Regions from separate parts of the Shewanella sp. S1-58-MNA-CIBAN-0166 genome, predicted to be linked through region 1. Evidence: predicted binding sites of a transcription regulator. Region 1 holds the regulator's gene; each other region holds the start of a gene.
What was found. Region 1 encodes sigma-54, which starts transcription at its own class of promoters, with help from an activator protein. Its sites were predicted from a motif close to GTTGGCACGNNNNTNGNNT; they were not measured.
Positions count from the first base shown of each region.

Region 2: the regulator sigma-54 is predicted to act here: its motif matches at 2,010-2,028, upstream of flgB (flagellar basal body rod protein FlgB).
Region 3: the regulator sigma-54 is predicted to act here: its motif matches at 1,530-1,548, upstream of AAEY99_RS08855 (TorF family putative porin).
Region 4: the regulator sigma-54 is predicted to act here: its motif matches at 1,126-1,144, upstream of AAEY99_RS09300 (superinfection exclusion B family protein).

Region 1 covers NZ_JBEOPN010000029.1:58,115-61,294, reverse strand. The annotation lists gene rapZ (RNase adapter RapZ) at 1-474, opposite strand, end outside; gene ptsN (PTS IIA-like nitrogen regulatory protein PtsN) at 471-914, opposite strand; gene hpf (ribosome hibernation promoting factor) at 917-1,204, opposite strand; gene AAEY99_RS16555 (RNA polymerase factor sigma-54) at 1,230-2,714, opposite strand; gene lptB (LPS export ABC transporter ATP-binding protein) at 2,857-3,180, opposite strand, start outside.
Region 2 covers NZ_JBEOPN010000018.1:10,390-13,569, reverse strand. The annotation lists gene AAEY99_RS12165 (chemotaxis protein CheV) at 99-1,019, shown strand; gene AAEY99_RS12160 (CheR family methyltransferase) at 1,092-1,925, shown strand; gene flgB (flagellar basal body rod protein FlgB) at 2,062-2,460, shown strand; gene flgC (flagellar basal body rod protein FlgC) at 2,463-2,879, shown strand; gene flgD (flagellar hook assembly protein FlgD) at 2,903-3,180, shown strand, end outside.
Region 3 covers NZ_JBEOPN010000011.1:69,163-72,342, forward strand. The annotation lists gene AAEY99_RS08845 (response regulator) at 10-807, shown strand; gene hbs (non-specific DNA-binding protein Hbs) at 963-1,235, shown strand; gene AAEY99_RS08855 (TorF family putative porin) at 1,631-2,317, shown strand; gene AAEY99_RS08860 (PA3496 family putative envelope integrity protein) at 2,678-2,854, shown strand; gene AAEY99_RS08865 (PDC sensor domain-containing protein) at 2,931-3,180, opposite strand, start outside.
Region 4 covers NZ_JBEOPN010000012.1:27,499-30,678, forward strand. The annotation lists gene AAEY99_RS09295 (sensor histidine kinase) at 1-956, opposite strand, end outside; gene AAEY99_RS09300 (superinfection exclusion B family protein) at 1,185-1,796, shown strand; gene AAEY99_RS09305 (DUF3149 domain-containing protein) at 1,965-2,096, opposite strand; tRNA gene AAEY99_RS09310 (tRNA-Leu) at 2,758-2,842, shown strand; gene AAEY99_RS09315 (DUF2787 family protein) at 2,996-3,180, opposite strand, start outside.

The DNA of each region.
Region 1 (3,180 bases):
TTTATCAACACTGCCTAATAATATTTGCCTAACTTGGTCGCTTAATTCGTAGATATTTAGCGCAGAAGTGTCGATATAGTGATCAACAATTTTTGCGATAGGCTCAAGTAAACGGCCTTCTAGTTTTATCGCTTCTTGCAGTGAAATATGATTTTTAGATAACGGGTGTAATCGACGTGTTTCGCTGTAACGTTTAAGCAATACTTTGTCATTGGAATTTAAAAAGAAACTGATAATTTCAGTGTCATTTTGAAGTAGTGCCAATTGGTCTTGAAGCACTTTACCTTGTTCTGCAATGTTACGAACATCAACGCTAATCGCAACCAAATCATTACTGCCTTTAAGCTGGGCTAATAATGTGCCAATGAGTGGTAAAGGCAAATTATCAACACAATAATATCCTAGGTCTTCTAATACTCTCAGGGCAACGGATTTCCCTGAGCCTGAACGTCCCGATACTATAACTAGTTTCATGCAGTAATAACCTGATAAAGTTCTGTTGCGTCGTGAGTTTTACGAAGCTGTTTCAATATTTGCTTATCGCTTAACTTTTGGGCCATGCTCGATAACGTGCCTAAATGTTGTTGGCACTGGTCTGCAGGGACTAACAAAGCAAATAAAAGATCCACGGGTTGCTTATCGATTGCATCAAAGGCAATGGCTTCTTCACATTTAATAAATATCGCGATAGGGTGATCGATGGTCGTTAATCTACCATGAGGTATCGCAATGCCATTTCCTATACCTGTGCTACCCATTTTCTCTCTCGCTAACAGGCTTTCAAAAACCTCTTGCGAAGACAGGGTTGGGTACTGGGCAGCGACTAAATTGCTGATGAGTTCCAGTACTTTTTTCTTACTGCCCGGTGTGGCACAGGTAGTGCATTCCGGCTGCAGAATGGTACAAAGTTCCATCGTTAGTGTTTTGTATTCTTCTCTTTGTGTTTAATTACCTGACGGTCGAGTTTATCGATCAGGGCGTCTATTGCAGCATACATATCAGTACTTTCTGACATTGCAAAAATTTCTGCGCCATTAATGTTGATTTTGGCTTCTGCTTTTTGTTGTAATTTTTCTACATTGAGCACAACGTGTACATTATGGATCTGATCGAAGTGTCGTTCAAGCTTTGAAAATTTACTGTGGATGTATTCACGTAAAGATTCTGTTATTTCGACATGACGTCCAGTCAGACTTATTTGCATAAAAAATCCTCCATTGCCTAGTAGGTTATAAACTCTTACGTTGGTTTGAGGGCGGGATCATCATTGCTTCACGGTATTTTGCTATCGTACGACGAGCAACGTTTATGCCCTGTTCTGCCAGAAGCTGAGCCATTTTACTGTCACTCAGTGGTTTTTTCTGGTTTTCTGCGGCAACCAGCTTTTTGATAAAAGCACGAATGGCCGTTGATGAGCATTCCCCGCCATCGTCAGTACTGACATGGCTAGAGAAGAAGTATTTTAGTTCAAATAATCCTCGAGGGGTGTGCATATATTTTTGTGTGGTGACTCGTGAAATGGTCGATTCATGCATTTCTACGGCTTCAGCGATATCATTGAGCACCATAGGCTTCATGGCTTCTTCGCCATATTCAAAAAAGCCTTGCTGAAATTGCACAATGCAATTTGCCACTTTAAGTAAAGTATCATTACGGCTTTCAATACTTTTAATAAACCATTTAGCCTCTTGCAGATGGCCTCGAATAAATTGACTATCCGACGGGTTTTTACTGCCTCTAGCCATGGCCGCGTATTGTTGATTAACACCAATTTTAGGCATGTTGTCTGGGTTTAACTCTACTACCCAACGGCCATTTTTCTTTAATACTGTGACATCGGGAATCACGTATTCATCATCCATGGGGGTAATTAATAAGCCCGGACGAGGATTGAGTGTCTGGATTAAAGTGATTGCGTCACGTAACTCATTTTCTTTTAGTTTTGTTTTACGCATCAATAATCTGAAATCACGGCCAGCAATTAACTCTAAATAGCCTTTAATTAACAAACGGGCATTATCGATATGGGGTGTGTCGTTAGAGTATTGCGCTAATTGAATAAATAGGCATTCACTTAAATCACGTGCAGCAACACCCACAGGGTCAAAGTGTTGAACGCGTTTTAATACCGCTTCAACCTCATCGAGTTCCACATTTTCATCACCCATGGCTTCGAGAATATCTTCGGTACTTTGGGTTAAATAACCGCGTTCATCAATGGCATCAATAATGGCGGTGGCAATGGCGAGATCGGTGTCTGAAAATGGAGTGAGATTTTTTTGCCATTCTAAGTGTTCGTACAAACCTTCGGTGGTTTCACCTTGAAAGGGCATGTCGTCATCGCGCATGCTTGCACTGCCCGAACCTGACATAGGTGAGGCTGTGTATACTTCATCCCATGTGGTATCCATGGCTAAATCATCCATGGTTTCTTTGGTCATGGATTCTGTTATGTCGACGGTGGAAGTGTCTTTTTCGACATTAACAATACTGTTGTCACTAAAGTCTGTATCCGCTTGGTCGCGGTTTTCTTTTAAGGAGTCTTTTGCTTCAGAAAACTCATCTTCTATTTCAAGCAATGGATTTGAATCTAATGCTTGTTGGATTTCCTGCTGTAGCTCCAATGACGATAATTGCAGTAAGCGAATGGCTTGCTGCAATTGTGGGGTCATGGTTAAGTGTTGACCCATTTTAAGTTGGAGTGACGCTTTCATTTACCGCTTATCCCTAGATGATTTTCCATAAAAATGACAATCTCGAACTGTAATGGATTGCCATAAACATCAATGACATTTAACGTTGTTTAGGTATCGTTCAATGAAATGAGTTAGCTAGACTAAAAGGCCAGTAAAGTAACTATAGCTTGAATTGTTCACCTAAGTACACAGCTCGAACTTGTTGATTACTTAATATCTCATCAGGTGTGCCTTCGGCAATTAAATTACCCTGGCTGACGATATAGGCTCGCTCACAAACGTCTAGCGTTTCACGTACGTTATGGTCGGTAATTAATACCCCTAAACCGCGATTTTTAAGTTGTTGGATGATTTTTTTAATGTCGATGACCGAAATAGGATCAACACCAGCAAAGGGCTCATCAAGCAAAATAAATTTTGGATTAGCAGCTAAAGCGCGCGCAATTTCAACTCGACGACGTTCGCCACCCGATAACGACATACC
Region 2 (3,180 bases), on a different contig from region 1:
AAATATGTACTAACCGTATTATGCTAAACCAAGGTTTACTATAATTTCAAAGAACAATTTTTATCCTTTTGGGTGACAGTTAACTACAAGGCCTTGTTATGTCGAGCATTTTAGATTCAGTAAATAAACGTACCCAACTTGTCGGGCAAAACAGACTCGAGCTGCTATTGTTTAGGCTTAGCGGCCGTCAACGGTTTGGCATTAACGTGTTTAAAGTGAAAGAGGTGTTGCAATGCCCACCACTGACTACGTTGCCTAAATTAAACCGTTTTGTTAAAGGTGTTGCTCATATTCGTGGCTCAACCATTTCCGTTATCGATTTAAGTGCCGCAACGGGTGGACGCCCACTGACATCAACAGAAAATTGCTTTATTATCATTTCTGAATATAACCGAAGTATTCAAGGCTTTTTAGTCAGTTCAGTTGAACGTATTATCAACATGAATTGGGAAGCCATTATGCCTCCACCGCAAGGTTCTGGCCGCTCTTCTTATTTAACTGCGGTGACAGAGATTGAAGGTGAGTTGGTAGAGATTTTAGATGTTGAAAAAATTCTTGATGAAATTTCACCGGTTAAGACGTCTATCAGTAAAGAGCTCAATGAAGCATTAACTATTGATAGAGAACAGCATTATCATATTATGGTTATTGATGATTCTGCTGTAGCACGCAAACAAATTATTCGTTCGTTAGAGTCATTAAATCTGCAAATCGATACCGCTAAAGATGGTAGAGAGGCGCTGGAAAAACTGAAAAGTATTGCCGCAGAAATGGATGATGTTTCAGTTGAAATTCCGTTAATCATTTCTGATATTGAAATGCCTGAAATGGATGGTTATACCTTAACGGCTGAAATTCGTAATGATCCAAAATTAAAGAATATCAAAGTAGTATTGCACACATCATTAAGTGGTGTATTTAACCAAGCGATGGTACAAAAAGTAGGGGCTAACGACTTTATTGCTAAGTTTAATCCCGATGAATTAGCCGCAGCGGTTAACAAACATTTAAGTTTATAAACCTTTTATTATTGCAAAATATTGCAAAATATTGGAGGTTGAGTTCATAGGCTTACCTATTAGGAAGATAATGTGACAGATAAATCACTTGCTGAAGCAGAGTACAATCAATTTAGGCTGTTTTTAGAACAGCATAGCGGTATTGTGTTAGGTGAGAACAAACAATATTTAGTCCGCAGCCGTTTAGCACCTTTGATGGGGAAGCATAATTTGCCTTCTTTGTCTGAGGTAGTTAAAAAGTCGATGAAACCGATAGAACGGCAACTGCGCGCTGAAGTGATAGATGCGATGACCACCAATGAAACGTTATGGTTTCGAGACCGTTATCCATTTGAATTACTGCACAATACTCTATTGCCTGAATACAGTAAGCTTGGCAGACCATTAAAAATTTGGTCGGCTGCGTGCTCTTCAGGTCAAGAACCTTATTCGTTGGCCATGACGGTGTTGGAATATCAACAACGTAAACCTGGTGCTTTACCAGGAGGCGCGACAATTCAGGCAACAGATTTATCACCTTCTATGCTAGATCGTTGTAAAAATGCTGAATATGATGGTTTAGCACTTGCTCGTGGTTTGTCTGAAGAACGTAAACGTCAGTTTTTTGATGCTTTACCTTCGGGTAACATGAAAGTTAAAGATAATGTGAAGCGATTAGTTAACTTTAGAGCCCATAATCTACTTGAAAGTTATAGCCTATTAGGTAAATACGATATTATTTTTTGCCGCAATGTGTTGATTTACTTTGCTCCTGAGGCAAAGGCTAAAATTTTGCGGCAATTTGCTGCCGCACTTAATCCTAAAGGTATTTTATTTTTGGGTGCGTCAGAATCTCTTGCGGGATTAACCGAAGAATTTAATATGGTTCGCTGTAATCCTGGAATTTATTATCAAAAGAAAACCTAGATAATATAATAGCTTAATCTATTTATCATGCCGGCATTCGTCGGCATGTTTGTTTTTATCTTTTATTCCCTCATAAATTAAATTGTTGGCATAACCTTTGCTTTATTTCTACCAGTTAGCTGATGGAGGCAATTTTATGGCGATTAATTTCGATAATGCATTAGGTGTTCACCAATACTCTTTGGGCATTCGAGCTCAAAGAGCAGAAGTGATTTCAAGTAATATCGCCAATGCCAATACTCCTCATTATAAAGCTCAAGATGTCAATTTTGCTTCTGCTATGCAAGCGGCAAGCTCGCATCAGAAAGGCTTGAGTATGAGCCAAACCACAGAGAAACATTTTGATTTAACGGCGTTAAGTCAACAGCATGTTCAATATCGTATGCCAAATCAAGCTGATACTGGCGATGGTAATACTGTCGATACGCAGAAAGAGCAAGCAGCATTTATGCAAAATGCGCTCGAATATCAAATGTCATTAGGCTTTCTTGAGGGAAAATTTAGTGGCATGCGTAAAGCATTGCGAGGTGATTAATTATGAGTTTATTTAATATTTTTAATGTTTCTGGTTCAGGTATGTCTGCGCAGTCAGTGCGTTTGAATACCACCGCCAGTAATATTGCCAATGCTGATTCTGTGTCTAGCAGTGTCGATAAAACCTATCGCGCGCGTCATCCTGTTTTTGAAGCCGAAATGCTAAAAGCCAATAGCCAGCAAAACAGTTCGCCTGGCGTAACCGTTAAAGGCATTGTCGAAAGTAATAAGCCATTATTAAAAGAATACTCGCCAGACCATCCCATGGCGGATGGTGATGGTTTTATTTATAAACCTAATGTCAATGTGATGGAAGAAATGGCGGATATGATTTCTGCATCGCGTTCTTATCAAATGAACGTTCAGGTGGCTGATGCAACAAAGTCTATGTTGCAACAGACATTAAGGATGGGTAAATAGTATGATTATTCAAGGAGGTAACAATGAGCCTCGTTAATTCTTACAGTCAGTCTTTACCGCAACAATCCAGTAGTGCATCTAATACTAGCGCTACAACGAAAAGTTCTGTACAGACAAATACGACCAGCACGACTACGGGTAATGTGTTTCTAGATAGCATCCGTCTACCTGAAGAAAGTGCTATCCCTGAATCAAGCGATCAAATGCTAAAGCAAGAGGATTTCTTTGCTTTACTCAGTCAGCAACTGTCGATGCAAGATCCTTTTAAACCGGTTGATAACGATCAAATGATTGCCCAAAT
Region 3 (3,180 bases), on a different contig from region 1:
ACGTGAATTATGACTAGTTTATCCCCAAGTGAATTATCCATCCTATTACTTGAGCCGTCAGAGACTCAACGTAAAATTATCATTACGCGTCTTCAGCAAGAAGGGGTGAGCAGCATTCAAACTGCCGCAACGATTGCGGAAGCCAAAACGATTATTCAACGCCATAAACCCGACTTAATCGCCAGTGCACTGCATTTTGTCGATGGTGAAGCCACAGAGCTACTGCAATACATCAAAAGCACTCCAGCGTTAAATGATATTCAATTTATGCTGGTGTCCAGTGAGTGTCGCCGTGAACAGCTCGAAATCTTTAGGCAATCAGGTGTTGTCGCCATTTTGCCTAAGCCATTTAATGCTGAGCACTTAGCGACGGCACTTAATTCGACCATTGATTTACTCAGCCACGACGAGTTGGATTTAAGCCACTTTGACGTGCATAACATCAGGGTATTAGTCGTTGATGATAGCCGAATGGCGCGTAATGTGATTAAACGCACTATTGGTAACTTAGGGATGCAACTGATTACTGAAGCGGTTGACGGTGAGCAGGCTATCAACCTAATGAAAGAAAACATGTATGACTTAGTGATAACAGACTACAACATGCCTTCGGTGGATGGTCTTGCATTAACGCAATATATCCGTAATCACAGTCAACAATCACATATCCCCATTCTAATGGTATCGTCAGAAGCCAATGACACCCACCTAAGTAATGTATTTAGTGCTGGAGTTAACGCCTTATGTGATAAGCCTTTCGAACCACAGTTAGTAAAGAAAATTCTTTACCAACTGCTAGAAGAATAACCACAGAGCCAAAAAAGACATTATTTGTACTGATTTTGCTCTAAAACCATTACAGATACTGAATTTATGGGATAAAGTGCTTTTAAACCAGCATGGCTTGTGGCATGTTATTCATGTTTTAAAAAACACTTCTATGGAAAGCAGAGAATATCAATATGAACAAAAGTGAATTAATTGCAAAAATCGCTGAGAATGCGGAACTAACTAAAGCTGAAGCTGGCCGCGCACTAAAATCTTTCGAAGAAGCGGTAACTGAAGCCATGAAAAATGGTGATAAAATTTCTATTGTTGGTTTTGGTTCTTTTGAAACCACTCAACGTGCTGCTCGTACAGGCCGTAACCCACAAACTGGCAAAGAAATTCAAATCGCTGCAGCTACTGTGCCTAAGTTTAAAGCTGGTAAAACACTAAAAGATAGCGTTAATTAATTATTACGCTCAGTCTTTTTTTGATAGAAACCTCCTCTGTGGAGGTTTTTTATTGGTTATTTTTCAGCTTTGCTTATTCTGTAATCCAGATGCCTGAGTTACATGAACAATATAGATCACTTCAGAATCCCTTCTTTCGCACAGCAAAACGCTAAACGACTCAATATAAGCAAATACCTAAGCCCAAAGTATCATTGCACAATAAAAGTGCATTAGTGCATCATTTAGCGGCAACAAAGATGCAACAAAATGATCCAGTATTATATAACCCACTAATTTAAATAATAAAAAAATATTGGCATGCGATTCGCTAATTGATCTTCAGACAAACCAACATTGAGCTCATTTAATGACACATAAATGCCTCAGTGATAATAAAACTTTAAGGGATGAAGATGAAAAAATCACTATATCAAGCTATTGCATTATCAACAGGCTTATTACTAAGCGGCTCTGCCCTTGCTGAAGTCACTGGCAATATTGGCGCAACATCGAACTACTTATGGCGTGGCACCACGCAAACCAATAATGAAGCGGCCGTTCAAGGCGGCATTGACTATGCTCATGACTCTGGATTTTATGCTGGTACTTGGGTATCGAATGTCGATTTTGGTGATGAAACCAGCTACGAATTAGATCTTTATGGTGGTTATGGCGGTAACTTTACTGAAGACCTAACTTACGACATCAGCTACCTTTATTATGCTTACCCAGATGCTGGTGGCAGTATTGATTTTGGTGAAGTAGCCTTAGTACTTGGATGGAAATGGTTAGATGTGGGTTATTCTCAAGTGATCAACGCTGATTCTGATGTGTCAGGTGCAAGTGACGAAACAGATTGGAACTATATCCAAGCCAATGCCAGTTTCCCGTTAACAGAAAAGCTCAGCATTGCGTTCCACTACGGTTACTCACAAGGCGATGTCGTTGAAGATTTATTCGGCGACACATATGCAGACTACAATGTCACATTAAGCGCTGAAACAGACCTAGGAACTGTCTCATTTATGGCCTCTGACACGGACTTACCGGACAATGATGCTAAAGTCGTTTTAGGCTACTCATATGGCTTTAGCCTATAACGAGTCAACCTATCGCATATGCGCTTTGCAGTATTGTTCATATCGACGCCACCTAGTTAAAGGTGGCGTTTTTTTATCTGTATTGAAAGCGGAGCATTATCTACGATCAGCACATCAGCACATCAGCACATCAGCACATCAGCACATCAGCACATCCAGAATAGTTGATCACAAGCATACTCTTCGCACAAGCTAGTTTGTTTTACTAGCAAGAAAAACATTTACTGCTAAGCTCAAAGAGAAAGGTAAAAATAGCTGTCCAACTGAGGAAAAATATTTTACTTCCCTATTTAGGTTTTTTTAGTTAGAAAATGCTCATTGAATTAATACCACGCTTTTATTCAACATGAGGGTTTTGTTATGGCTAATCTTAGTGAAAGAGTGCCTGATGACACAGAAATGGACGCGATGACAACGCCTAGAAACGTTAAATCCGCAGAAACATTACAACATAAACGCCAAGTAAAACGCAGGTTAGAAGATTTCCTCGAACAAGCACAATTACGTAAAGCGATTGGTGACGACGACTTTTTCTAAAAAATAGGGATAAACGCTAATGTCGTTTATCCCTGTCTATTTTAAGCGAGCGAACTTAAACACTATTAAGCGCTAATTAATCGCCTATATCACTCTTAGTTTGTACGCGCCTAGTGTGCTTACCGGCTTGTGTTTGTGTGAGTAGCAGCTCAGCTTTGGCACCTAAGTACACATATATCCCTAACCCAACCAATAGCCCAACGACCGCCAACATCATCAGAATGGCTGGTTCAATATATTGCTTTTCTCCCAGCGACGCTTTAAACATGGTCAGCAAAGCTTCAATTGAAATCGCGATCAAAATGGTCGAAATAAACCGCGTAATC
Region 4 (3,180 bases), on a different contig from region 1:
TGAGACAATTGCGAGCTGGCAGCCGTTAAGCAAATACCGATAGGGGTATTAATTTCATGAGCTACGCCGGAAACTAACCCACCTAGTGCCGCCATTTTTTCTTTTTCAACCAGAACTTGTTGTGTTCGTTTTAACATTTGCAATGATTGTTCAAGTTCTCTGGTTTGTTCTTTTACCTGGCGCGCGAGCTCATCTTTATAGCTGCGTTCTAATAGCAGTAAGCGATCGCGATCTTCAAGTGCGTGCTGAAGATCGATTTTTGATTGGTGCAATGCTTGATAAGAGCCTCTTATTTGCCGTTGCATGGTATTAACCGCATCGGCTACCAAACTGAATTCATCATGTTGCGGCTTACGATTAAAATCCAAAGGAGTAAAGTCGTGGTCTAAGCTAATATCATCGCAATATTGGCTTAATTGACGAAGATGTTTGGTCACATTGAACCACACCAGAAGCAAGATAAAGCCAGCCACTAAGAAGGTTTTGATCGCGTTGGATAATAAAATCAGTATTGCTTTATCATACAAACGATCATATATGACATTTAGATCAGCTTGTACGATGAGTGTCCCAACAGGAATATGTTCATTATTGGTATAAATTAATGGGTATTGTTTCTCAATAACAGCCGTTTTCTTATATACACCAAAGTGCCATTCTTGATTCGTGTCATCACGGATAGAAATATAGTTTATGTCAGGTAATTGACTTAAACCACGGAGCTGCGTGTCGATTAAATGTTCATCTATTACCCATATGCTGGCTGCCAGCACTTCTAAATTTACCGCTTCTATATTCGAAAAAACGCGATCAATTCTACTTACATCACTTTGATAATCACTTACGAGCTGATAAGCCGTCGTCACGAGGGTAATTAAAGAACTAAAGATCACGATAGAAAGCGTCAGTTTTCGAGCTATTGGACTTCGCAGTAACTGTTTTATGGATATCAGCATAGTTTCTTCATTGTGATTTATAAATAGGGAGGATCTACCGATGAAAGTATTTATTCTACAATGCATTTCGCCAGTGTTAGTTTGGGTTACATACCTTGGTTCAAGCATAGCCTGATAGGCCATATATAGTATGAAAAAATAAATAAATATCAGCTAATCAATTATTTTTTCTGGCATATATTTTGCTTTGCCTTAGTAAGCTCAAAAATCTGACACTGCGGGTAAGCTATGATGAAAATGAAAGTAGGTTCAATAAAGTTATTGAATAGTAAGCGTTTGTTCGTAAGTTCTATGTCATGGCTTATTGTAACATGTGCTAGTTTATTGTTTGCGCCTAAAGATTTATTGGCGTTTTTATCGTTAGATCAACTCGTTAATCAATATGGTCAGTTTATTGGCTTAGGGTTGATTATGGGAGTGGCATATTTTTTAAGCCAGATTTTTGCCTTTGTCGTCGATGAGGCCATCGTATATTTACGTCAAAAACGTACCGTAGAAACTATTGACGCAAAAGTGAAACTACTGGACCCTGCTGAAAGAGCCTTGCTACGGGAGTTCTTTTTACAAGGACAAACTATTTTAACCTTGCCACAAAATGAATTAGCGGTTAAAAATTTAGTTAATACCAGCATACTTGAAATGCTTGGAAACGAGCGTCACTATGCGATTCAAGGGCCAACGGCTGAATACAAAATTTCGATGCAAGCACGTAATTATTTAAATCGTGATGTACTCCGTTTACCAGCGGGTGAACCCAGTGCAGAAGAAATGAGTTACCTGATTAAAACGCGACCACATTTTATTAATGGATTGATTCAATCACGTAAGCATGCAGTGTAATAGCGCGGAAAATAGTGCTGTAGATGAATAAAAAAGATGGGGGCGTATACAGCCCCCATTCTGGCATAAAAACACATCATGTGTTTTGTCGCCAATGTATCATTCACAAGGAAGTATCCATATTGGATATGAATAATAAGCAGTAAAAAACTTAACCTATTAAGAGACTCACTTAGTAGGTGCAGACTTCACAATAAACATCCACATTAGATAAGACATTATTCCAAAGGTACAAAAAATTACCATCATAGAAAGTAATCCTATTGCGTTACCAAACATTAAATCTAACCAAAATGCCATGATATTTATCCTTTAGGTTGTGAAGACGTGATCATCATAAAGTCAAAATAACGTCGTTATACTGATCTTGATCAATCTTCAGCCGTCATGATGTTAACTTAGTGTAAAATTGCCAATTAGCTCACAAAAAACACAATCCATCTCAATAGAGGGTGATGAATGACTTTTGACCAATTGAGTGTTTTTTATAGAAAATAATAGGTAAAGTGCTTGCCATTATTAAATGCAACGGTATAATCGCCAGCACTTAATCGTGACAATGATTGTTACGAAAAGTATTGTTTGGTTAGGATTAAATTACGAGTGTTGTTTTGCAAAGATATTTGGATTTCTCAGATTACTTTGCAAAGCTAACATAGCTACTAAGTCTTTGCCTGAGTGATGAAATTGGTATACATGGGGGATTCAAAAATCACAGTGTGTACTAGCTTGGTATAAGTAAGTTGTTGAAGTAAAACGTTAATGCTAAATAATTAACATGCAAAATCCTTGCAAAGATTTGCAAAGTTTTTGAATTATAAGATTTTATGCCTCCCAACGAATATGGGTTATAAACAGGCTAAAATTACATAATTAAAGTAAGATGAAATTGGTTTGGTTTTGCAAAGATATTTGGTGTTTTAGATTTCTTTGCAAAGCTAAATGTAGCTTGAAAGCCTTTGCCTGAGTGATGAAATTGGTATACATGGGGGATTCAAAATCCCCTGCTTCGCGGCGTGTCGGTTCGAGTCCGACCTCAGGTACCATTATTTAAAGCCCTGTTCTTAATTGAACGGGGCTTTTTTATGCTTATAATTCAATGGTAAATGATACAAGTTTGTTGTTGTAAGCCGTTAGCAAGCATTTGCATCCTTTAGTCGGCAAATTAACATGTTTACCTCCATAAAAAGGTCGATTCGTTAATCTGCTGTGATACTAACTTCAAACGTGTCTAAATCCTGCCAATAGCACACGAAGTTTTGTTCCCAAATCGGATAGAACTCCTTCGCAGCCTCAATCAAAATCTCACCATTAATGCTTTGAAATACACCAAAGCTGAAGTCAAAATCCAACTCTTTAACCAACTCCGAATAACCGCTTCCCT